One region of the Pannonibacter sp. CBAS1226 genome, then DNA from elsewhere that is predicted to be linked to it. Evidence: riboswitches for the same ligand, from Rfam matches in the RefSeq annotation. Region 1 holds a riboswitch; each other region holds the start of a gene.
The links. Region 1 has a riboswitch for cobalamin ahead of AC0CMF_RS13045 (ABC transporter substrate-binding protein). Riboswitches for the same ligand answer to the same signal wherever they lie in the genome.
Positions count from the first base shown of each region.

Region 2: it holds a riboswitch for cobalamin, as region 1 does, so the genes downstream of both, cobU (bifunctional adenosylcobinamide kinase/adenosylcobinamide-phosphate guanylyltransferase) here and AC0CMF_RS13045 (ABC transporter substrate-binding protein) in region 1, are expected to answer to the same signal.
Region 3: it holds a riboswitch for cobalamin, as region 1 does, so the genes downstream of both, AC0CMF_RS19215 (DUF1636 family protein) here and AC0CMF_RS13045 (ABC transporter substrate-binding protein) in region 1, are expected to answer to the same signal.
Region 4: it holds a riboswitch for cobalamin, as region 1 does, so the genes downstream of both, metE (5-methyltetrahydropteroyltriglutamate--homocysteine S-methyltransferase) here and AC0CMF_RS13045 (ABC transporter substrate-binding protein) in region 1, are expected to answer to the same signal.

Region 1 is NZ_JBVOUO010000004.1:87,304-92,846, forward strand. Features, by position in the region: gene AC0CMF_RS13040 (FecCD family ABC transporter permease) at 1-424, opposite strand, end outside; gene AC0CMF_RS13045 (ABC transporter substrate-binding protein) at 424-1,386, opposite strand; cobalamin riboswitch at 1,643-1,888, opposite strand; gene AC0CMF_RS13050 (2,3-bisphosphoglycerate-dependent phosphoglycerate mutase) at 1,983-2,603, opposite strand; gene dapB (4-hydroxy-tetrahydrodipicolinate reductase) at 2,635-3,438, opposite strand; gene pnp (polyribonucleotide nucleotidyltransferase) at 3,711-5,543, opposite strand, start outside.
Region 2 is NZ_JBVOUO010000001.1:1,314,172-1,319,714, reverse strand. Features, by position in the region: gene AC0CMF_RS05985 (ABC transporter substrate-binding protein) at 1-709, shown strand, start outside; gene fhuB (Fe(3+)-hydroxamate ABC transporter permease FhuB) at 706-2,664, shown strand; tRNA gene AC0CMF_RS05975 (tRNA-Asn) at 2,744-2,819, opposite strand; cobalamin riboswitch at 3,091-3,314, shown strand; gene cobU (bifunctional adenosylcobinamide kinase/adenosylcobinamide-phosphate guanylyltransferase) at 3,451-4,023, shown strand; gene cobW (cobalamin biosynthesis protein CobW) at 4,020-5,177, shown strand; gene cobN (cobaltochelatase subunit CobN) at 5,284-5,543, shown strand, end outside.
Region 3 is NZ_JBVOUO010000007.1:182,845-188,387, reverse strand. Features, by position in the region: gene AC0CMF_RS19225 (ABC transporter substrate-binding protein) at 1-662, opposite strand, end outside; gene AC0CMF_RS19220 (ABC transporter ATP-binding protein) at 673-1,440, opposite strand; gene AC0CMF_RS19215 (DUF1636 family protein) at 1,437-1,889, opposite strand; cobalamin riboswitch at 1,925-2,141, opposite strand; gene preA (NAD-dependent dihydropyrimidine dehydrogenase subunit PreA) at 2,460-3,770, opposite strand; gene AC0CMF_RS19205 (NAD(P)-dependent oxidoreductase) at 3,799-5,157, opposite strand; partial or broken gene AC0CMF_RS19200 (IS5/IS1182 family transposase) at 5,505-5,543, opposite strand, start outside.
Region 4 is NZ_JBVOUO010000002.1:363,035-368,577, forward strand. Features, by position in the region: gene AC0CMF_RS08710 (acyl-CoA thioesterase) at 1-446, opposite strand, end outside; gene metE (5-methyltetrahydropteroyltriglutamate--homocysteine S-methyltransferase) at 443-2,818, opposite strand; cobalamin riboswitch at 2,927-3,136, opposite strand; gene AC0CMF_RS08720 (ATP-binding protein) at 3,189-4,688, opposite strand; gene AC0CMF_RS08725 (response regulator) at 4,685-5,413, opposite strand.

The sequences.
Region 1 (5,543 bases):
CCAGGCCGAAGGCCGTGAGCGCACCGGCAAAAGCCCCGAGGGGAAGCGACAGCAGCCCGCCCCCGAGCCCGAGAATGGCAACGCTGACCGCACCGGTGGAGGCCCCTGCCGAGATGCCGAGGATGTAGGGGTCGGCCAGGGCATTGCGCAGCAGCGACTGAAGGATTGCCCCGCACAAGGCCAGGGATGCCCCGCAGGCCGCAGCAGCCACGGCACGGGCGACCCGGTAGTTCCAGATCACCCCTTCGTCGATCGGATCAAGGACATAGCCGGCTGCCCAGAGCCGGTTGGCGGCCGTCTGGAAGACGGTATCAACCGGGATGGAGGTCTCGCCAATGGCAGCCCCGGCGGCAAGAGCTGCAATGAGAGAGGCGGCGCCAAGCGCACCGCCTCCCCATTTTCCGGCGTGGAAAGGAAGCGTCATCACTTGGCGAGGCCGAAGCCGGCCAGCGCATCCATGACGATGATCCGGCCTTCCTTGACCGCTGGCATCAGGCTGGTGACCGGATCCTCCTTGAGGAACTTCTGCTTCAGCTCCACGTCATCGGCGGGGAACCGGCGGCGGTCCATCTTGCCGGCGACGATCACGGTGGGGTTGGACCGGGCAATCGTCTCCCAGCCGACGGTCGGCCACTCTTCGTCGCTCTCGATCACATTCTTCAGGCCGAGGCTTGCGGTCATGTAGCCGGGTGCGCCCTTCTGGCCCGCCACGTAAGGGTCGATCGCCAGATCGGCACTCGAGAACCAGAAGACCGCCGAGACTTCGCCATTGACGGCTCCGATCTTCCGGCGCGCGGCCTCCTCCCGCTCCTTCAGCTCTGCGATCAGGGCAGCGCCCCTGTCCTCGACATCGAAGATGCGGGCGAGGTCGTCGATCTCCTGGTAGATCAGGTCCATGGAGAAGCTGGCCTTGCGCAGCCCGTCATCACCGGCAGAATTGTCCTTGCCGATGCAGTCGGCCGGCGATGTGTAGACGGCGATCCCCAGTTCCTCGAGCTGTTCCACAGTGGCGACGACGCCCTGCGGGCCGATCTGCCACTGAAACTGGGTGGTCACCAGCTCCGGCCGGGCTCCCGTCACACTTTCAAAGCTCGGCGCATTGTCTGCAAGACGCGGCACCGTGGCGTTGACCTCCTCATAGCCCTCAATAACCGGGCCGATCCAAAGGGCTGTCCCGGTGATCTTGTCCGCCTGTCCCAGCAGATAGAGAATCTCGGTGGTACTCTGGCCCACGGAGACGGTGCGCTCCGGCGCCCTGGTGAAGGTCAGTTCCTTGCCGCAGTTCTCCAGCGTCAGCGGATACTGGGTCTTTCCGGCGTGAGCGGCACCAGACAAGGCGAAAGATGCGCAGGCAGCAAGGCCTGCGGCGGCAGCAAAATTGCGCAGAAGCACGGGAGGTTTCCTTCCTTTGGGCAGATGTCATGTCAAGGCGCCGCAATGCGGCTGCATCACGCCTTGAAATGCTCAAGCTCCGCGCGGACCAGACAGCAGTCCGCTGAAGCGGCTGGAGCCAGCGCAGGACCGGGAAGGCAGGGAAGCGCATGCCCCCCGGAGGAAAGGGCAGCAAAACGTCTTGCAGGCCCGAAGGCCTGAGGCAGGAATACCGTCATTTTGATCCTCCTTGAGCATCCCCGCTCAAGCATCTGGATTTCACATGACGGCAGGTCTCCTGGCTCACAGATTTCAGGCCGGTCATTTGCCTTCCCGCACCAGTTGAGGACTGGCGCAGTGACCCGGCGCTTCCGAGGAAGCGCCGCAAGAATGACCGGCATCTGCTTACAGTTGCGGGGGCAGCCACGGATTTGGCCCCTGATTGGGTCGTCCGTACCGTGTTCCCTTTTAATCCCGGCAGCTCTCACTGCCAGAAACCGTCGCAGAAGTAGTATTTTCCGGAAGGCGAACCGTCAAGCTGCAGCTGTGCGGCGGTGCCAACAAAAAAAGGCGCCCCTTGCGGGAGCGCCTTTCCGGATGTGCTCTGCGGATCAGTCTGCCAGATCCTCGACGCTGACCACCTGGCCGTCTTCATCCAGACGGTAGACGACCGGTGCGCCGGTGCCCAGTTCGCGCTTGAGGATCTGTTCCGGCGTCAGCTTTTCCAGCTCCATGATCAGCGCGCGCAGGGAGTTGCCATGGGCGGCAACGATCACGCGGGTGCCTTCCATGACGCGCGGCAGGATCTCGGCGCGGTAGTAGGGCAGAACGCGCTCGGCCGTCATCTTCAGGCTTTCGCCGCCCGGAGGGGGCACGTCGAAGGAGCGGCGCCAGATGTGCACCTGCTCCTCGCCGAACTTCTCGCGGGCTTCATCCTTGTTCATGCCGGTGATGTCGCCGTAGTCGCGCTCGTTCAGGGCCTGATCGCGGATCGTCTCCAGACCGTCCTGGCCGAGTTCGGCAAGGATGAGCTTCAGCGTGTGCTGCGCGCGGGTCAGGTCCGAGGTGAAGGCGACGTCGAACTTCAGCTTCATGTCGCGCAGCTTGCCGCCGGCGGCCTTGGCTTCACCGATGCCCTGCTCGGTCAGGTCCGGGTCCTTCCAGCCGGTGAAGAGGTTCTTGAGGTTCCATTCGCTCTGGCCGTGGCGGACGAGCACCAAGAGACGTTCCATGCACCGATCTCCTTGAATTTCTGAAGGTATGTCAGTCGTTGAGGCCGAGCACGTCGGCCATGGAGTAAAGGCCCGGCTTGCGGTCGCGCGCCCACAGGGCCGCCCTGACTGCACCACGGGCAAAGATCTGGCGGTCTTCCGCCTTGTGGGTCAGTTCGACCCGCTCACCCTCACCGGCGAGGATGATGGTGTGGTCGCCGACGACAGAGCCGCCGCGCAGGGTGGCAAAGCCGATGGTGCCGGCCTCCCGCGGTCCGGTATGCCCGTCGCGCACCCGCACCGAATGCTCCGCCAGGCCGATGCCGCGCCCTTCGGCTGCAGCCTCGCCCAGCAGCAGCGCCGTGCCGGAGGGGGCATCCACCTTGTGGCGGTGGTGCATCTCGACGATTTCCAGATCGTAATCGGGGCCAAGGGCTGCGGCGGCCTTCTTCACCAGCGCCGCCAGCAGGTTGACGCCAAGGCTCATGTTGCCGGACTTGACGAGCCGGGCATGGCGGGCGGCAGCCTCCAGCTTCGGCAGGTCCTCATCCGTCCAGCCGGTGGTGCCGATGACGTGCACGATGCGCGCCTGGGCGGCGAGTTCGGCAAAATGCAGGCTGGCCTTGGGAGCGGTGAAATCCAGCACGCCTTCGGCGGCCGCAAAGGCGGTCAGCGGATCATCCGTGATCCTGACGCCGAGGGGCCCGAGACCGGCGAGCTCGCCAGCATCTTTGCCGAGGGCCGGTGAGCCTTCCCGTTCGATGGCGGCAGCAAGCACGCTGCCTTCCATGGCGGTGATGGCGCGCACAAGGGCCTGGCCCATCCGGCCGGCAGCCCCGACGACGACAAGACGCATCTGGCTCATGTGTGTTCCTGAATTTGTTTCCGGCCCGATATATCAGGCGGGAGGGGCGCGCGAAAGGGTTTGTGGCGGTGAAGCTGTGTGCCCGGGCCACGTGCATTCGTGCCCGGGGTGCCTTGTCCGCACACGCGGGAGGGACGCGAGGGTGCCGCAGGCCGTAAGGGACGCAGCGGCAGCGCAGGTCAAACCTGCCTGGCGCCGCTGAGCAAAAGAAAAGACCCGGGCTTGCGGCCCGGGTCCCATGTCTTTCAGGATGTGAAAACGGATTACTCCGCTTCCTTTTCCTTCTCGATTTCCTTGCCGGTTGCCTGATCGACAACCTTCATGGACAGGCGGACCTTGCCGCGCTCGTCGAAGCCCATGAGCTTGACCCACACCTTGTCGCCTTCCTTGATCACGTCAGTGACCTTGGCGACCTTCTGCGGGGCGAGCTGGGAGATGTGGACGAGGCCGTCCTTGGCACCGAAGAAGTTCACGAAGGCGCCGAAATCGACGCACTTCACGACCGTGCCTTCGTAGATCATGCCGATTTCCGGCTCAGCGGCGATGGAGTTGATCCAGTTGATCGCAGCCTTGATCGCCTTGCCGTCGGAGGAAGCCACCTTGACGGTGCCATCGTCCTCGATGTTGATCTTGGCGCCGGTCTTTTCCACGATCTCGCGGATGACCTTGCCGCCCGAACCGATGACTTCACGGATCTTGTCGACTGGGATCTTCAGCACTTCGATGCGCGGCGCATGTTCGCCGAGTTCCGAACGGGCTTCGGTGATCGCGTTGGACATTTCGCCGAGGATGTGGATGCGGCCATCGCGGGCCTGATCCAGAGCGACCTTCATGATCTCTTCGGTGATGCCGTCGATCTTGATGTCCATCTGCAGCGAGGTGACGCCGTTGGAGGTGCCGGCCACCTTGAAGTCCATGTCGCCGAGGTGGTCTTCATCGCCGAGAATGTCGGACAGAACGGCGAACTTGTCGCCTTCCTTGATGAGACCCATGGCGATACCGGCCACCGGAGCCTTCAGCGGAACGCCTGCATCCATCAGCGCCAGCGAGGTGCCGCAGACGGTTGCCATCGAGGACGAGCCGTTGGACTCGGTGATCTCGGAGACGACGCGCAGGGTGTAGGGGAACTCGTGGTGGTTCGGCAGCATCGGGTGGATGGCGCGCCATGCCAGCTTGCCATGGCCGATTTCACGGCGGCCCGGCGAGCCCATGCGGCCCGTCTCGCCCACGGAATAGGGCGGGAAGTTGTAGTGCAGCATGAAGTGCTGCTTGTAGGTGCCTTCCAGCGCGTCAACGAACTGCTCGTCTTCGCCGGTGCCGAGGGTGGCAACGACCATGGCCTGGGTTTCACCACGGGTGAACAGGGCCGAGCCGTGTGCACGCGACAGAATGCCGACTTCCGAGACGATCGGACGGACGGTCTTCAGGTCGCGGCCGTCGATGCGGTGGCCGGTCTCGATGATGGCGCCGCGAACGATCTCGGCTTCCAGCTTCTTGAACAGCTCGCCGACAACGGTGCCAGCCGGAGCTGCGTCGCCGCCGTTGGTGATGACGGCTTCCACGACCTTGGCCTTGGCCGCGTCAACGGCATTCTTGCGCTCGGTCTTGGAGGTGATCTTGTAGGCAGCGGTCAGATCGGCGGCAGCGATGCCCTTGATCTTGCCATAGAGCTCGGAGTGATCCGGCAGGTTGAGAGCGCGCGGCTCCTTGGCTGCGGTCTCGGCCAGCTTGATGATGGCGTCGATCACGGTCTGGAAACCGCGGTGACCGAACATCACAGCGCCGAGCATGATGTCTTCGTTCAGTTCCTTGGCTTCGGATTCCACCATCAGAACGGCGTCATTGGTGCCGGCGACGACGAGGTCGAGCAGCGAATCGGCCATGGTGTCAACGGCCGGGTTCAGCACGTATTCGCCATTGATGTAGCCGACGCGGGCGCCGCCGATCGGGCCCATGAACGGAACGCCCGACAGGGTCAGGGCAGCGGAGGCTGCGACCATGGCGAGGATGTCCGGGGCGTTTTCCATGTCATGCGACAGGACGGTCACGATCACCTGGGTGTCGTTCTTGTAGCCGTCGGCGAAGAGCGGACGGAT
Region 2 (5,543 bases), on a different contig from region 1:
GGTGGCGGAAGCTCCTCTCTATGGCGTGCGTGTCGTCAGCCCGGCGCTGGCGGAGGGCACCATCGATCTGGGCCTGCGCTCCTGGCCCAACATGGAACTGCTGCGGGCCTTCCGGCCGGACCTGATTGTCACCCAGACCGGCTATGGCGTTCCGGCGGCCATGCTGGAGCCTGTGGCGCCCGTGCTGTCCCTGCCGCTTTACACGCCGGAGCGCCAGCCGCTGAAACGGGCTGAAGAGGGACTTGAGGCGATTGCCGCCCGCCTGCAGCTTCAGGAAGCGGGGCGCGCCTATCTGGAACAGGCCGAGTTCCAGTTCACAGCCTTGCGGAACGAGCTTCAGTCCTATGATGGCCGCCCTCTGCTGATCCTGAAATTCGCCAGTGACCGGCTCGCCGATATCTACGGCCCCGGCAGTCTCTTTCATGACGTGCTGGACCGTCTGGGCCTGCCATCCGCCTGGCAGCACAGCGGCAGTCATTGGGGCTTCTCGACCGCAGGCCTCGACGCGATTGCCGCCAACCCGGAAGCACGCATCGTCATCATCGAGCCTGGTCCGCCGGAAGCGCTCGCCGCCAGCGGGTTGTGGCGGGCCATCCCGGCGGTGCGGGCAGGGCGCGTTGTCAGCATTCCACCGGTCTGGGTCTTCGGAGCTTTGCCGTCCGCCCTGCGTTTTGCCGGTATTCTCACCAAGGCCCTGCAGACCTCATGACGCTTCGTCTTCCCTTGCTTCTTGCGGCGCTGCTGGTGCCTGCCGCCGTCCTGACCCTTGTGGCCTACAGTGCCCATGTGCCCCTGTCTGCGCTGAGCGCGGCGCTGCTTGATCCGGACCCGGCTGTCTTCGGGGAAATCTATCTGCATTATGCGCTGGTGCCGCGCCTTGCCGTGGCAGCGCTGGCCGGGGCCGCGCTGGCGCTGGCGGGAGTGGTGTTTCAGCAGGTGCTGAAGAACCCGCTGGCGGAACCGGCAACCCTCGGCCTTCTTTCCGGTGCGCAGCTTGGCATCATGGCGGCAACGCTGCTCGTGCCCGCGCTCGCCATGTGGCAGCGCGAGGCGGCGGGGCTGGCGGGCGGCTTTGCGGCGCTGGCGCTGGTGGGGATGCTTGCCTCCCGGCACGGTTTTTCGCCGGTGACCCTGCTCTTGTGCGGCATGATCGTCAGCTTCTTTGCCGGATCGGCTTCCGTTGTGCTGGCCCTGTTCCAGCATGAATATCTGCGCTCGGTCTTCATCTGGGCCAGCGGCTCGCTGGTGCAGAATGATTTTTCCGATGCCTCTGCCCTGTCCGTCAGGCTTGCGGTCTGCGTACCGCTGCTGGCGCTGCTGCTCAGGCCGCTGACGGTTGCCGGGCTCGATGATGCCAGCGCCCGCAGCCTGGGCCTCTCCATCCGCACGATCCGGCTTGTTGCCCTGTCGCTGGCCTGCTGTCTCTCCGCGCTGGTGGTGGTGCGCGTGGGGGTGATTGCCTTCGTTGGCCTTGCCGCGCCGCATCTGGCAACGCTGACCGGTGTCCGGAGTTTTGCCGGGCGTTTTGTCTCTGCGCCCATCATCGGCGCGGCGCTGCTGCTGCTTGCCGACAGCATCGTGCTGGCGCTGTCCGGCGTGATTGCCGAAGTGCCCACGGGAACAGCCACGGCCATGGCCGGGGCCGTTCTGCTGCTGGTGCTGCTGCGCCGCATGCCTGCGAGCACGCGCATCGGCGGTTCACACCTGCCGGCGCCATCCGTTCCGGCCGCCAGCCGTCAGCGCCTCGTCCTGCTGCTGGCTCTGGCCTGTCTTGCCGCGCTCACGGTCTTTTCCCTCACCAGCCAGCTGCATCCCGGTGGCCTCTCCGCCGGAGAACTGATGGCTGGGCGCTGGCCGCGGGTGCTGGCCGCAGCCGCTGCCGGGGCGATGCTGGCGCTGGCCGGAGGTCTCATTCAGGCGATGACCGGCAATCCGCTCGCCAGTCCCGAAGGGCTGGGCGTCAGTTCCGGGGCAGGGCTCGGCATCACCGGGGCGCTGCTTTTGACCGGTTCCTTCTCGCCGCTTCTGCTGCTGGGGGGCGGAGCGGGCGGGGCGGTGTTCGCCTTCCTCTTCGTGCTGGTCATTACCCGCAAGTCCGGCCACGCACCGGGGCCGGTGCTGCTGGCCGGTGTTGCCATCGGCACGTTTGCCGCCGCGCTCATATCCTTCATTCTGGCCAGCGGTGATCCGCGTGCGGTCTTCGTGCTGGCCTGGTCCATGGGCCCGACCTACCGTGCCGCCGGACTGACGGCCCTTGCCGCGCTGGGCATTCTGCTCGTTGTGCTGCTGGTGCTGCCGCTGATGGGGCGCTGGCTCGACATTCTGCCGCTGGGCGATACCACAGCCCGCGCGCTGGGCCTTTCGCCCCGCCGCTCGCGTACAGTGCTTCTGGCGTTCTCGGCCCTGCTGACGGCTGCCGCCACGCTGATCACCGGTCCGTTGAGCTTCATCGGCCTCATCGCGCCCCATATTGCAGCCTCTGTGGCGCCGGGGCGTGCGCTGCTGCGGATCGTCTGTGCTGCTGCCATCGGCGCAGCGCTGATGGTCAGCGCCGACTGGCTGGGCCGCACGCTCGATTTTCCTTACGAGATCCCCGCCGGCATCCTCGCCTCCTTCATCGGCGGGCCGTATTTCCTCTGGCTGCTCTACCGCAGGCCCGCGTGAGGCGCAGTCTGCCGCGCAAACGCAAAAAGCCCTGCCGTTGCGGGCAAGTTTGACATTTTATCCAGGGAAGAGAGAAGGTTGGCTCCGCGAGCAGGACTCGAACCTGCGACCATTCGATTAACAGTCGAACGCTCTACCAACTGAGCTATCGCGGATCACCAGAAGGGCAGTGCCCTTTGCGGTGGCGGCTGTGTGCGCCGCCGTCGGTGAGAGGCGTATAACAAAGGCCTTGAGCATTTGCCAAGCCCTTTCTTCAAGAAAGTTTTCCACAGGGGTGGCTTTGGCAGAAATCTGCGGTCTTTCAACGGCTTGGGCCAGTGGATAACCCATCCGTGCCGGTCCTTGCACCCATTGCCCGGGATGCAGGGGCGGCGATTGCGCCGCAGAGGTGCCCAAAGGGCGTCCTTGCTGCGGTGCCGCCAAGCCGTTACAAGGAGAGGATCAGGTTCCCCGGCGGGCCAAGCCCAAGGGGATGAAACGGGAATGCGGTGCGGAGCGACTCAATCCGGGGCTCCAAAGCCGCAGCTGCCCCCGCAACTGTCAGCGGAGAATCTTGCCGCCTCATGCCACTGCAAGGCCAGCCCTTGCGGGAAGGCGCGGCAAGGTGAAGACCCGCGAGCCAGGAGACCGGCCTGATGTGGTGCAACCCCAAGGCCGCCGGGTGGGCGGACCGGAGGACCTGACATGATTTCTACTCCCCCAGACTGGGCGGATGGCAGGGCGCATTGCGCCCGCGCGTCCGCAAGAGAGCCCGACGCTGCCATGCCGCAAGCCTGCGGCTGACCCATGGCGCAGGCTGAAGGGCAGGGGGCCGCATCTTCCGTTCTGGTGACGGGGGGGGCACGCTCCGGCAAGAGCAGATACGCAGAGCAGCTGATCCTCGGAAGCGGGCTTGAGCCTGTCTATGTGGCGACCTCCGCCGCATGGGACGGGGAAATGGAAGCCCGCATCGGCCTGCACCGTGCCCGGCGCGGGGCGGACTGGCGCACCATCGAGGACAAGGCCGGCATCGGCGCGGATCTGACGGACGTGCTCCGGCGCGAAGCCGTTCCCGGCCGGGCTCTGCTGGTCGATTGCCTGACGCTCTGGCTCACCAATCTGATGATGGCCGAAGCAGACCTTGCCGCTGCCACGCAGGCGCTTTGCGCGCTTGTGCCCAATCTGCCTGCGCCTGTTGTTTTTGTTTCAAATGAAGTGGGCCTCGGCATCGTGCCGGACAACGCCATGGCGCGTCAGTTCCGCGATGCGCAGGGCCGTCTCAATCAGGAGCTTGCTGCCGTCTGCACCCGGGTGGTCTTCGTGGCCGCCGGTCTGCCGCTCGTGCTCAAGCCCTCCTCCCAACCGGATATCTCCCTATGACCGATTTTCAGACCCCTGCCGTGGCCAAGATCCCGGCCACCATCGTCACCGGCTTTCTGGGCGCGGGCAAGACGACCCTCATCCGCAATCTCCTGACCAACGCGGGCGGGCGGCGCATTGCGCTGATCGTCAACGAGTTCGGCGACATGGGCTTTGACGGCTCGCTGCTGGATGGCTGTGCCGATCCGTCCTGTTCCGCCGATGATGTGGTGGAGCTGACCAACGGCTGCATCTGCTGCACCGTGGCCGATGATTTCCTGCCGGCGATGGAAATGCTGCTGGCCCGCGAAACGCCGCCGGATCACATCGTCATCGAGACCTCGGGCCTCGCGCTGCCCCAGCCGCTGGTGCGGGCCTTCACCTGGCCCAGCGTCAAGACGCGGGTGACGGTGGATGGTGTTGTCACCGTGCTGGATGCGGCAGCTCTCGCAGAAGGGCGCATCGTGCTGGACGAGGAAGCCCTTGCCGCGCAGCGCGCTGCCGACGAAACGCTGGACCATGACAATCCGGTTGAAGAGCTTTTCCACGATCAGCTCGCCTGCGCCGATCTGGTGGTGCTGAACAAGGCCGATCTGGTGGATGATCACGCGCTGGAGCATATCCGCGAGCATATCGCCGAAGATGTGCGCGCCGGGGTGGAGATCATTGCCGCTGAAAAGGGCTCGCTGCCCATCGACGTGCTGCTGGGCCGCTCCTCTGCTGCCGAGGATGATCTGGCTGCCCGCCGTGCGCATCATCATCACCACCATCATGACGATGATGATCACGATCATGATCACGATCACGATCATGATCACGATCACGATGATGACCATGACCATGACCATGACCATGACCATGATGATCATGATCACCACCACGATGATTTCGAGAGCTACGTGGTCACAGCGCCCGAGTTTGCCTCGCTGAAGGACGTCGAGGCGGTGGTGAAGCAGGCGATGGCGCTGAAGGGCGTGCTGCGCATCAAGGGCGCGGTGGCGGTCTCCGGCAAGGCCGCGCCTGCGCTGGTGCAGGCGGTTGGCCCGCGTGTCGAGGCCTGGTTTGCCGCTGGCGCCAAGGCGCCCGGCAAGCTGGTGGTGATCGGCCTCAAGGGGCTGGATCTCGCCGCCGTCACGGACGCACTCGCTTCCCTTCAGGCAGGCCGCGCAGCCTGACCCTTCGCGGTGTGGACCCCCGCCGCCCCGCTCCTGACGCAAGTTGCGCAAGGGGCGGGACGCGGGGATAGGCACACCCAGTCTGAGCCTATTGAAGGCGTGCCAGATGCATATCCTCGCAAGTCAAACCCGGCGAATTGATGACGGCGGCGATGCCGTGGACCTCGCGCAGGACCCGGCGGATCTCGTGTTCCTGTCGGCGGCCGATACGGAACTCTCGGCTTTCGCCGCCGCGCATGCCTCCCTTGGCGGGGATGTGTCACTGCGGCTGGCCAGCATTCTGGCGCTGACCCATCCCTATTCCGTCGATCTCTATGCGGAAAAGACGCTGGCCGGTTCAAAGCTTGTTGTGCTGCGCCTGCTGGG
Region 3 (5,543 bases), on a different contig from region 1:
GCCTCGATGAGGGCGGTGGGCATGGCGTAGCGGCCGGCCGTGAAGGGCGTGTCCTCGCCGCTGTCATAGACGAAGACGCGCAGCGGCTCCTTGCCCGGTTCCTTCACCCTGGCCGTCACTTCGGCAAGCTTTGCCTCGTAACCGGCGACCAGCGCCTTGGCCTTGTCCTCGACGCCGAAGATCGTCCCGAGGTTCAAAAGGTCGTTGTACATGTCGGCCATGGAGATCTTCTCCTTGGGGCCGATGTGGATGCAGCTTTCGGTCAGCTCATAGACCTTGATGCCGAAGGGCGCGAGCGTGTCCGGCGTCACTTCGCCGCCCACCTTCATGCCGTAGTTCCAGCCCGCGAAATAGAAGTCCGCCTCTGCACCCAGCAGCACTTCCTTGGTGGGGTATTTTTCGGCGAGTTCCGGCAGTTCCTTCACGCCTTCGCGCATTTCCGGGTCCAGTGTCTTCCAGCCGGACACGCCGGTGTAACCGGCCATGTGGTCCGTCAGGCCCAGCACCAGCATCATTTCGGTGAGGTTCACGTCATTGGAGACGGCGCGTGTGGGGGCAGCGTCAAAGGTGACATCGCGGTTGCAGCTTTTCACCGTCACCGGATAGGCGAAGGCGCTGGCGGTTGTGGCCAGAAGGGCAGCGAGAGCAAGGGTTATACGCATCGGTCAGATCTCACAAGTGAAAGGAAAAACGGGGGGAATGGCCGGAGGTATCGATCCGTGAACGGACGGAGAAGGCCCCGGCGATATTGGCTTCGGTCAGTGCCGCTTCCGGCGTGTCCATGGCGAGCACGGTGCCATTGGCGAGCAGCAGCACCCGGTCGGCATGTTCTGCGGCCAGCGTCAGGTCGTGCAGGGTGGTGATCACCGTCAGCGGTAGGCCGCGTAAAAGCGCCATCAGCTCCAGCTGGTGGCGGATGTCGAGATGGTTCGTCGGCTCATCAAGAATGAGCAGGCGCGGTTCCTGCGCCAGCGCACGGGCCACCAGCACGCGCTGGCGCTCTCCGCCGGACAGCGTGCCGAAGGAGCGCTCGCTCAGTGCCGTCAGATGCAGCCGGGCCAGGGCATGCTCCACCATCTCGCCGTCACGCGCTCCGGCCGAAGCCAGTCCGCGCTGATGCGGCAGGCGGCCGAGGCTGACGATCTGGCGCACGGTGAGGGCAAAATCCGTCGGCTGCTCCTGCAGCACCACGGCGATGCGGCGGGCCGTGTCACGGCTCGACATGGCCCAAAGGCTCGTGCCCTCCAGCCGTACGTCACCGGTCTGCGGCTTGTGGAAGCGGTAAAGCAGCCGCAGCAGCGACGATTTGCCCGCGCCATTGGCACCGCAAATGGCCAGCATCTCGCCCTGACGGACGGTGAAGCTGATCCCGGAGAGGAGGGCAGGGCGTCCGCGCGGCCCCCAGCCGAGAGTGTCAGCCTCGAAGAACGGCGCGCTCACGCGGCAGGCTCGAAGGTGGTTGTGCGGCCAGGCGCCGGAATGCGGGCCAGCGCCGTCTTCGCCATCCGGCCCGGACGCTCGGAGGCCTTGCACCAGCCATCGGCAAGGCCGTGATACTGGCGGGCGAAAGCTGTGATATCCGGCACGTCGTCCAGCGTGAGATTGCCGAACAGCCATCCGGCTTTGCCGGGTGCCGTCAGGGCGACAGCGCAGGGCTGGCCACAGGCGGCCATGCATTCAACGCCGGAGACGGTCCAATGCGTGTCCTGCCGCAGCGCAGCGGCAAGAGCGGTGCCAAGGTTCCGGCCGGACCGCTCGCCGGTTTGCGTGTCACGGCAGGTGACGCAGATGGTGAGATGATGGGAAGGGGAGGTTCCTTCCGTCTGGGAAATGGCCTGCACGGGTGCAGGCACAGGTGTTCCGGCCAAGGCCGGTCCCTGAATGGTCATGGCTATGCTCCTTCCGGGACACCCCGCCCGGCGGTTTGAGGTCTGCTGTGATGGCAGGTCTCCTGACTTGCGGGTCGCCGCTTGCCCGGTCCTTCCCGTTCCTCGGTGGAACAGTGGATCACCCGGGGTCGCTCGCCGCCTACAGTTGCGGGGGCAGTCACGGACTTGGCGCCTGTTGGCTACACCGTACCGTGTTCCCTTTTCACCCGGCCAAGGCTTTGCCAGCCGGGAACCATCGCCGCAGATGATCAAAGCCGCCGTCCTTCCTGTCAAGCTCCATCGTCATAGATTCAGGATGGGTCTTCATACGGCGGCAGTGATATATGTAATAAGATAACATTACAACATGAGAGCTGCGACTGGATAAAAAAATCCCCGGCTGCCTATGCCGGCAGCCGGGGGAGTCGCCTCTCATCGAGCTGGGGTGGACGGTATCCCGGGGGCAGGGATGCCGCCAAAAGGCTGTGCCTTTACGCCAAGTCTTAAGATGCTGACGCATCAAGACTTGGAACGCTCAGGCGCCGCAGTGTTCGAACAATTTCCGTTGAGCAAAGCTCTCCGGGGGCTTCGTCACTCGGCGGCGATGCGGGCGCTGGGGTTGTTCGGATGTGTCGTCCAGTTGGCATAGTCCCCAGAGACGGAACGGCCCGTCCGTGGATCAACGGTTCCGGTGGCCATTGGTTCCATGGTGATGCAATTTTCCACCGGACAGACCGAGACGCAGAGATTGCAGCCGACGCATTCCTCATCGATCACTTCGAACTTGCGCACCCCGTCGACCATGCTGGTGATCGCCTGATGCGAGGTGTCCTCGCAGGCGATGTGGCAGCGGCCGCACTTGATGCAGAGGTCCTCGTCGATCTTCGCCTTGGCGATGTAGTTGAGGTTGAGGTAGCGCCAGTCGGTGACATTGGGCACCGCGCGGCCGGAGAAGTCCGAAATCCGCTCGTAGCCGGCCTCGCCCATCCAGTCCTTCAGGCCCTCGATCATCTCCTCGACGATCTTGAAGCCATAGGTCATGGCGGCGGTGCAGACCTGCACATTGCCGGCACCCAGCGCAATGAACTCCGCCGCATCGCGCCAGGTGGTGACGCCGCCGATACCGGAAATCGGCAGGCCGTAGGTTTCCGGATCACGGGCGATTTCCGCCACCATGTTGAGGGCAATCGGCTTCACCGCCGGGCCGCAATAGCCCCCGTGGGAGCCCTTGCCGTCAATGGTCGGCGTTGGCGCCATGCGGTCAAGGTCGACACCCACGATGGAGTTGATGGTGTTGATCAGCGAAACTGCATCTGCCCCGCCGCGCTTTGCGGCCTGTGCGGGCTTGCGCACGTCGGTGATGTTGGGCGTCAGCTTGACGATCACCGGCATGCGGGTGTGCTTCTTGGCCCAGCGTGTGACCATCTCGATATATTCCGGAACCTGGCCGACCGCCGAGCCCATGCCGCGCTCGCTCATGCCATGCGGGCAGCCGAAGTTCAGCTCCACGCCATCTGCCTCGGTTTCTTCCACGCGCTTGAGGATCGCGGCCCAGTTGGGCTCCTCGCAGGGCACCATCAGGGACACGACAAGGGCGCGGTCCTTCCAGTCGCGCTTGACGCGCTTGATTTCCTGCAGGTTCACCTCAAGCGGCCGGTCGGTGATCAGCTCGATGTTGTTGAGGCCGATGAGCTGGCGGTCCTTGCCATGAATGGCGCCATAGCGCGGGCCGTTGACGTTGACCACATTCGGGTCCTCGCCCAGCGTCTTCCACACGACGCCGCCCCAGCCCGCCTTGTAGGCGCGCACCACGTTGTATTCCTTGTCCGTCGGTGGCGCAGAGGCGAGCCAGAACGGGTTGGGCGACTTGATGCCGACGAAATCAGATCTCAGATCAACCATGACGGGATCTCCGGAAAGAACGGCTGGCTCAGGCGCTGAGCGCCTGATGGATGGCTTCTGCGGCAACCTTGCCGTCCTCGACGGCGGCCACGGTCAGGTCTTCCCCGCCGGCGATGCAATCGCCGCCGGCCCAGACTTTGGCCATGGTGGTTGCGCGGGTGGCGTCCGTGACGATGCGGCCCTTGTCGAGGGTCAGCGCCGCCGCCGAACCGTTCAGCCCGGACGGGTTGAGCTTCTGGCCCACGGCCTTGAACACCATGTCGGCGTCAAGACGGAAGGTCTCGCCGGTCATCATCAGCTTGCCGGTGTTGTCGAGCCGGGTGCGTTCCAGCTCGATGCCGGTCAGCTTGCCGTTTTCCCCGTGCATTGCCTTGGGGGCTGCCCAGTGCAGGATGCGCACGCCATTGGTCTGGGCGAGGTCCTGCTCATAGGGGCTGGCGTTCATGTGTTCCTTGCCGCGCCGGTAGGCGATGGTCACCTCTTCGGCACCCAGCAGCTTGCTCTGCACGGCAATGTCCACCGCTGTCATGCCGCCGCCGATCACCACCACGCGCCGGCCGACGGGCAGGGTGGAAAGATCCTTCGCCTGCCGCAGCTCCGCGATATAGGCGACCGCATCCACCACGCCCTCCAGCTCCTCGCCGGGAACGGACAGGCCATTGACACCGGCAAGGCCGATGCCGAGGAACACCGCGTCGAAGTCCTTCGTCAGGGCGGAAAGGGAGAGGTCTTCGCCCAGCACCTTGCCATGTTCCACGGTGATGCCGCCGATGGAGAGGATGAAATCCACCTCGCGCGCGGCAAAGTCATCGACGGACTTGTAGGCGGCGATGCCATATTCGTTGAGCCCGCCCGCCTTGGGCCGGGCATCATAGAGCGTTACCGCATGGCCATGCACGGCAAGCCGGTGGGCGCAGGACAGGCCCGCCGGGCCAGCACCCACAACAGCCACACGCTTGCCGGTTTCGGGGGCGCGGGTGAAGGGCGTGGCGGCGTGCGTTTCCATGTAATGGTCGGTGGCAAAGCGCTGCAGCTCGCCGATCTTCACCGGCTTGGCTTCGGCCTCGTTGCGCACGCAGGCCTGCTCGCACAGGGTCTCCGTCGGGCAGACGCGGGCGCACATGCCGCCAAGGATGTTCTGCGCAAAGATCGTCCGCGCCGCGCCGGTGTCGTTGCCGGTCGAGATCTGGCGGATGAACAGCGGAATGTCGATGCTGGTCGGGCAGGCGTTCACGCAAGGCGCGTCATAGCAGAAGTAGCAGCGGTCACTCTCAACCCTTGCCTCATGCGGATCGAGGCGCGGGTGCAGGTCACAGAAGTTCTGTGCATACTGGTCAGCCGGAAGGCGCGCAGGCGCAATGTCCGGACCAGATCTGGTCTCAGTCATGGGAGGATCTCCGGAAGGTGGCGATCTATGTTCGGCGCCCGTTTCTTTTTGCGAACAGGCTTATCCGCTCCCATTGAAGGAAAATTTGTCCAAACAGTCAAATATTTTTCGAAAGATCAATTATATGAATATGATAGTCATGTTTTTGCAGGTGCTAACTGATTGAAATGATTTGGGGCAAGCGGTTCCCGATCCGAAGCCTTTCCGGCTTCATCCGGCCGGGAGAACCGGTTTCCGGAAAAGCGAAGCGGTCAAGCCCTGCCGTTTCCGTCCCCACAAGGGGCGGAGGCGTTCTATCACCATGCCGGTGCACTACCGCGGTCTGCTGTCCGTAGCTGATGTGTGCATGCGGTGCCCCTTGAGGGAAGGGGGATGAGCAGCAGCGG
Region 4 (5,543 bases), on a different contig from region 1:
TCAGGCCTGGCAGGGGCAGCCTCTTCCGTCAGGGGCGGAAGGCTCCAGCCGGCAGTCTTTCCTTCACCGGGCATGGCAACCATGTGGAACACACCCGCCGTGCAGAGATGACGTTCGCCGCCCAGAATGGTCTGGGCAGCCATCTTCACTTCCACAGTCAGCGACCGGCGCCGCACCTCACGGATGGAAGCGTCAAAGGAGACGATCTCGCCCACATGCGCGGGCTTGCGAAAATCCACATTTTCGCAGGAGGCCGTGACGAAAGGCACACGGCCGTGACGGCTGGCTGCGATGAAGGCGATCCGGTCCATATAGGCCAGACCGGCACCGCCGAAGAGTGTGCCATGGTGGTTGGTGTCGCCCGGAAAGACGATCTCCAGCAGAGTGGCGATCGGGGCTGGCGCGTGCGCCAGTCCTTCCTGCGGTAAAATGGCTGTGGCCGTCATGCTGCGTCTCCGCCTTGTGTGCGGGCATTTGCGGCACGGCGCAGGGCACGGGCTGCCTCAACCATGTTGATCAGGGCCGGGCGCACCTCATCCCACTTGCGCGTCTTCAGCCCGCAATCCGGATTGACCCAGAGCTGGCCGTCGCGCAACCGCTGGTGCGCGAGGGTCAGAAGGGTTTCGATCTCGCCGATGCCGGGAATGCGGGGCGAGTGAATGTCATAGATGCCGGGACCGATCTCATTCGGGTAGCCCTGTGATGTCAGGGCATCCAGCAGTTCCATCCGCGAGCGGGAGGCCTCGATGGAGATGACATCCGCATCCATGGCGATGATGGCGGGAAGGATGCCATTGAACTCCGAGTAGCACATATGGGTATGGATCTGGGTCGAATCGCCCGTCTCGCTGCAGCAGATGCGGAAGCAGCGGATGGCCCAGTCGAGATAGTGATCCCAGTCCCTGCGGCGCAGCGGCAGGCCTTCCCGCAGGGCGGCCTCGTCGATCTGGATCATCGAGGCACCCGCCGTCTCAAGGTCCGACACTTCATCCCGGATGGCCAGGGCGATCTGCCGGCAGACCGTTTCGCGTGGCAGGTCGTCGCGCACGAAGGACCAGTTCAGAATGGTCACCGGACCGGTCAGCATGCCTTTGACCGGCTTGCCTGTCTGGGACTGGGCGAAGCGCCACCAGTCCACCGTCATGGGAGCGGGCCGGGAGACATCGCCATAGATGATGGGCGGGCGCACGCAGCGGGAGCCATAGCTCTGCACCCAGGCATTACGGGTGAAGGCAAAGCCCTTCAGCTGCTCGCCGAAATACTGCACCATATCGTTGCGCTCGAACTCGCCATGAACCAGCACATCAAGGCCGATTTCCTCCTGCCAGCGGATGGCTGCGGCGGTCTCGCGCTTGAGGAAGGCTGTGTAATCCTCATCCGTCAGCTTGCCGCGCCCATTCAGGGCGCGGGCCTTTCGTACATCTGCCGTCTGCGGGAACGAACCGATCGTGGTGGTTGGAAAGAGCGGTAGCGGATTGCGGGTGCGCTGCAGCACCTGCCGCAAGGCAAAAGGCGCACCGCGTAGATGCTGCCCCGTGCCGAGGGCCTGCACTCTTGCCTGCACGGATGGGTCGCTGACCCTGTGGGACCTGCTGCGCGTTGCAAGGGCTGCAGCCGCCGTGTCAAAGGCCGCCTGCGTGCCGCCGTTAAGCTGGCTGCTGCCGCTGGCCCGGGCTGCGAGAGCATTCCGCAAGGCTGCAAGCTCGCCCAGCTTCTGCGTGGCAAAGGCGAGCCAGGATGCAAGCTCCTGATCGAGGTCCGTTTCAAGCGCGAGATCCACCGGCACATGCAGCAGGGAGCAGGATGGTGCGATTTCGATGCCGCCTGGCCAGGTGGCTGCCGTGCTGATGCGGTCGAGGCATCGGGCGAGATCCGCACGCCACACATTGCGCCCGTCGATGATGCCCAGTGACAGGCGCAAATGCTCCGGCGCATTGGCCAGCAAGGGGGCAAGGGTCTGCGGTGCGCGGACAAGATCCACATGCAGTCCGGCAACGGGCAGGGAAAGGGCCGTTTCGAGGTTGTCCTCAAGTCCGCCGAAATAGGTGGCCAGCATCAGAGAGAGGCCGGGAACCTCTGCGGCGAAGTACCGGTACGCCTGCACCAGCGCTTCCTTCTCGATGGTGGAAAGGCTGGTCACAAGGCAGGGCTCATCCATCTGCACCCAGTCTGCGCCTGCCGCCTTCAGCTCCTTGAGGATCTGGCCATAGACCGGCAGCAGCTTATCCAGCAGCGCGAGAGAGGCTGATCCGTCCCGCGTCTTGGCAAGCGTCAGGAAGGTCACCGGCCCCAGAATGACGGGCCGGGTATGAATTCCCAGAGCGGCGGCTTCCCGGAAATGCTCCAGCGGCTTGTTGCCGGTCAGGCTGAATGTTTGCCCTGCGTGCAGTTCCGGCACCAGATAATGGTAATTGGTGTCGAACCATTTGGTCATTTCCAGCGCAGGCTTTGTCTCTGCCCCATCAGGAGACTGGCCGTTGCAGTTGCAGAGGTGGCTGCCAGTGCCGGCAGAGCCTCTGGCAAGGGCGAAGAGGGTGGCAATGGAGACCGGTCCGCCGGTCCAGCCATAGCCATCCGGGATTGCCCCGGTCATCACCGCCAGATCAAGGACATGGTCGTAGAGCGAGAAATCGTTGGACGGGATGATGTTTATTCCCGCCTCCCGCTGATGCTGCCAGTGGGCCGCGCGCAAGGCGCGGGCCTTGGCCTGCAGGGTGGCCTCGTCAGATTTGCCTGACCAGAAGTCTTCCAGAGCAAACTTGAGTTCGCGCTGTCTGCCAATTCTCGGAAAACCGAGGTTTGCGGTCTGCATGCTCATTTCCTTACCCCGAAGGTTGCGGGCAAGGTATGGGCATGACGCAAGACAGCCTGAGCACGCGCATGCGTGTGCCGGGCGGAACAGGCGCACACCGGGACACCCCGCCCGAGAACGTTATCTACCGTGGCAGGTCTCCTGGCTTGCAGGTCATCACGGCCATCCGTCTTCCCGGGGCGTCTTCCCCAGTGACATGGTGAATGGCTGCTCGCTGCTTACAGTTGCGGGGGCAGCTCCGGCATGGGCGCATCTCTGCACCGCACCGGATTCCCTCTTAGCTCCGGATCATTGATCCGCAGAACCACGATGAAGGCAGTGTTGCCGCAATATTTGCGCATGTCAATGATATAAAGATATCTTTATATCGAACTCATCAGAGCGGCAGCGTCACCGTGGCGGTGAGGCCGCCTTCGGAGCGGTTGGTGAGGGTGATGGTGCCGCCGTGGGCGTGGATGAGGGAACGGGCGATGGCAAGGCCGAGGCCGATGCCGCCCGTTTCGCCGCTGCGGGATGTCTCCAGCCGGACGAAGGGCTCGAACACATCGCCCATCCGGTCTTCCGGAATGCCGGGGCCGTCATCTTCCACGCGGATGATGACTTCACGCTGGCCCGTCTCCAGCGAAATGCGGGCCACGCCGCCGTAGCGGACGGCGTTTTCGATCAGGTTGCGCAGGGCACGCTTCAGCGCCATCGGGCGGCAGGGCAGGGTGACAGGCGCTGTCTCCGCATCTGTCCCGGGTGCCATCAGGCGCACATCGTGGCCCATGTCGGACTGGTCACCTGCAAGGCTTTCCAGAACGGCGACAAGGTCCACGGCTTCACGCGGCTCGCTGACGGCTTCGTCCCGGGCGAAAGCGAGAGTGGCTTCCGTCATTGCGGCCATTTCATCCAGCGTGGCGATCATCTTCTCCCGGTTCTCGTCATCGTCGATGAACTCGGCCCTGAGGCGCAGGGAGGTGATGGGGGTGCGCAGGTCGTGGCTGATGGCGGCCAGCATGCGCGTGCGGTCTGCCACGAAGCGGCTCAGCCGGTTCTGCATGGCGTTGAAGGCGGAGATGGTGCTGCGCAATTCGCGCGGGCCTGCCTCCGGCACCGGCGGCACGTCTTCGCCCCGGCCCAGCCGGTCTGCCGCATCGGCCAGCTGGCGCAGAGGGCGGGAGACCTGCCGGATGGTGAAGGCAACGATGGCGATGATGGCCAGCGCCATCAGGCCCATCTGCAGGACCAGCGTGTAGAAGGCGCCGGGTGGCGGCGGGCGCTGGCTGGTCACCACGTTCAGCCATTGCCCATCGGCGAGAGGCACGGAAAACTCGATCGCAATCAGCCGGTGGCGCTGCCGCTCCTCGCGGCGGCGCTCCCGCTCCTCCAGCTTTTCAAGATTGGTATCGCCTGCCTCTTCGCGCTTCTTCCGTTCTTCGCGCGGCGGCCTGCTGGAGCCTCTTTCAGCGCCTCTTTCCGGGCCTTTGCCCGCTGCGCTGAGCGAGGCACGGATGCCGGGGTCCTGTCCGAGCTCGTCGGCCAGTGCTGCGGCAAGCCGCCGCTCCGCGCCGGACTGAGGCACGTTGGCCACCGAGGGCTTCTGGTCCAGCCAGAAGCGGGTGATGGCAGAGCTGGTGGCCTGCAGCAGCTGGGTGCGGGTCGCTTCGCCGGAGGTCTCCAGCAGCGGCACCAGAGAGGCGGTGCGGACAATCACCCCGTCGCCGATCGCCTCATAGACCGCAAGCCGCCGCTCCCCGGCAAAGAGCCAGATGGAAACCGCCTGACTGCCGATGAGGGCGATCAGGAGCAGCGCGATGAGCTGGCCGCCAAGGCTGCGCGGCCACAGGCGCCGGAGAAAGGCGGCGGATTTGCGGAAGAAGGCGGGCGCGGTCATGCGTCAAGCTCCTCCACGGCAGCGGTGAACATGTAGCCGCCGCCCCAGACGGTCTTGATGATGCGCGGCTCCTTCGGGTCCTCCTCGATCTTGCGGCGCAGGCGGCTGACCTGATTGTCGATCGACCGGTCGAAGACACCGGGCGTGCGCCCGCTCGTCAGGTCCATCAGCTGGTCACGGGTCAGCACCATGCGCGGCCGCTTGAGGAAGGCGAGCAGCAGCTGGAATTCGCCGCTGGACAGCGCGATGGGCGCACCTTGCGGGTCAAAGAGCTCACGCCGCGCCGTATCCACGGTGAAGCCTTCAAAGACGAGGCGCTCCTGCGTGATCGGATCGCGGGGCTTGGGCACGCTGGCGGTGCGGCGCAGGACGGCCTTGATGCGGGCCAGCAGCTCGCGCGGGTTGAAAGGCTTGGTGACATAATCATCCGCGCCGATCTCCAGGCCGATGATCCGGTCGGTGTCCTCCGCCATGGCGGTGAGCAGGATGATGGGCGGGCCATCTGAATCAACCAGGCTGCGGCAGAGGCTGAGACCATCTTCACCGGGCATCATCACATCCAGCACGACCAGATCGATGACGGCCGCCTTCAGCGCCTTGCGGGCAGAAGCTGCACTTTCGGCAGCGGTGGCCCGGTAGCCGTTCTTCACCAGATAGCGGGCCAGCGTTTCCCGGATATCACGGTGGTCGTCGACCACAAGAATATGGGGGCTTGGGTCACTCATCACGCTGATTCCGGTTCACTGTTCTCTGCCGGCGGGCTGATGCCGCCGTCCTTCATCTTCTAGGTAGCGCCATTTTCCGCGCCGGGGCAGGGGAAAGTGTAACAGTCTGTCGCAGGAGGCCAGACCTGTC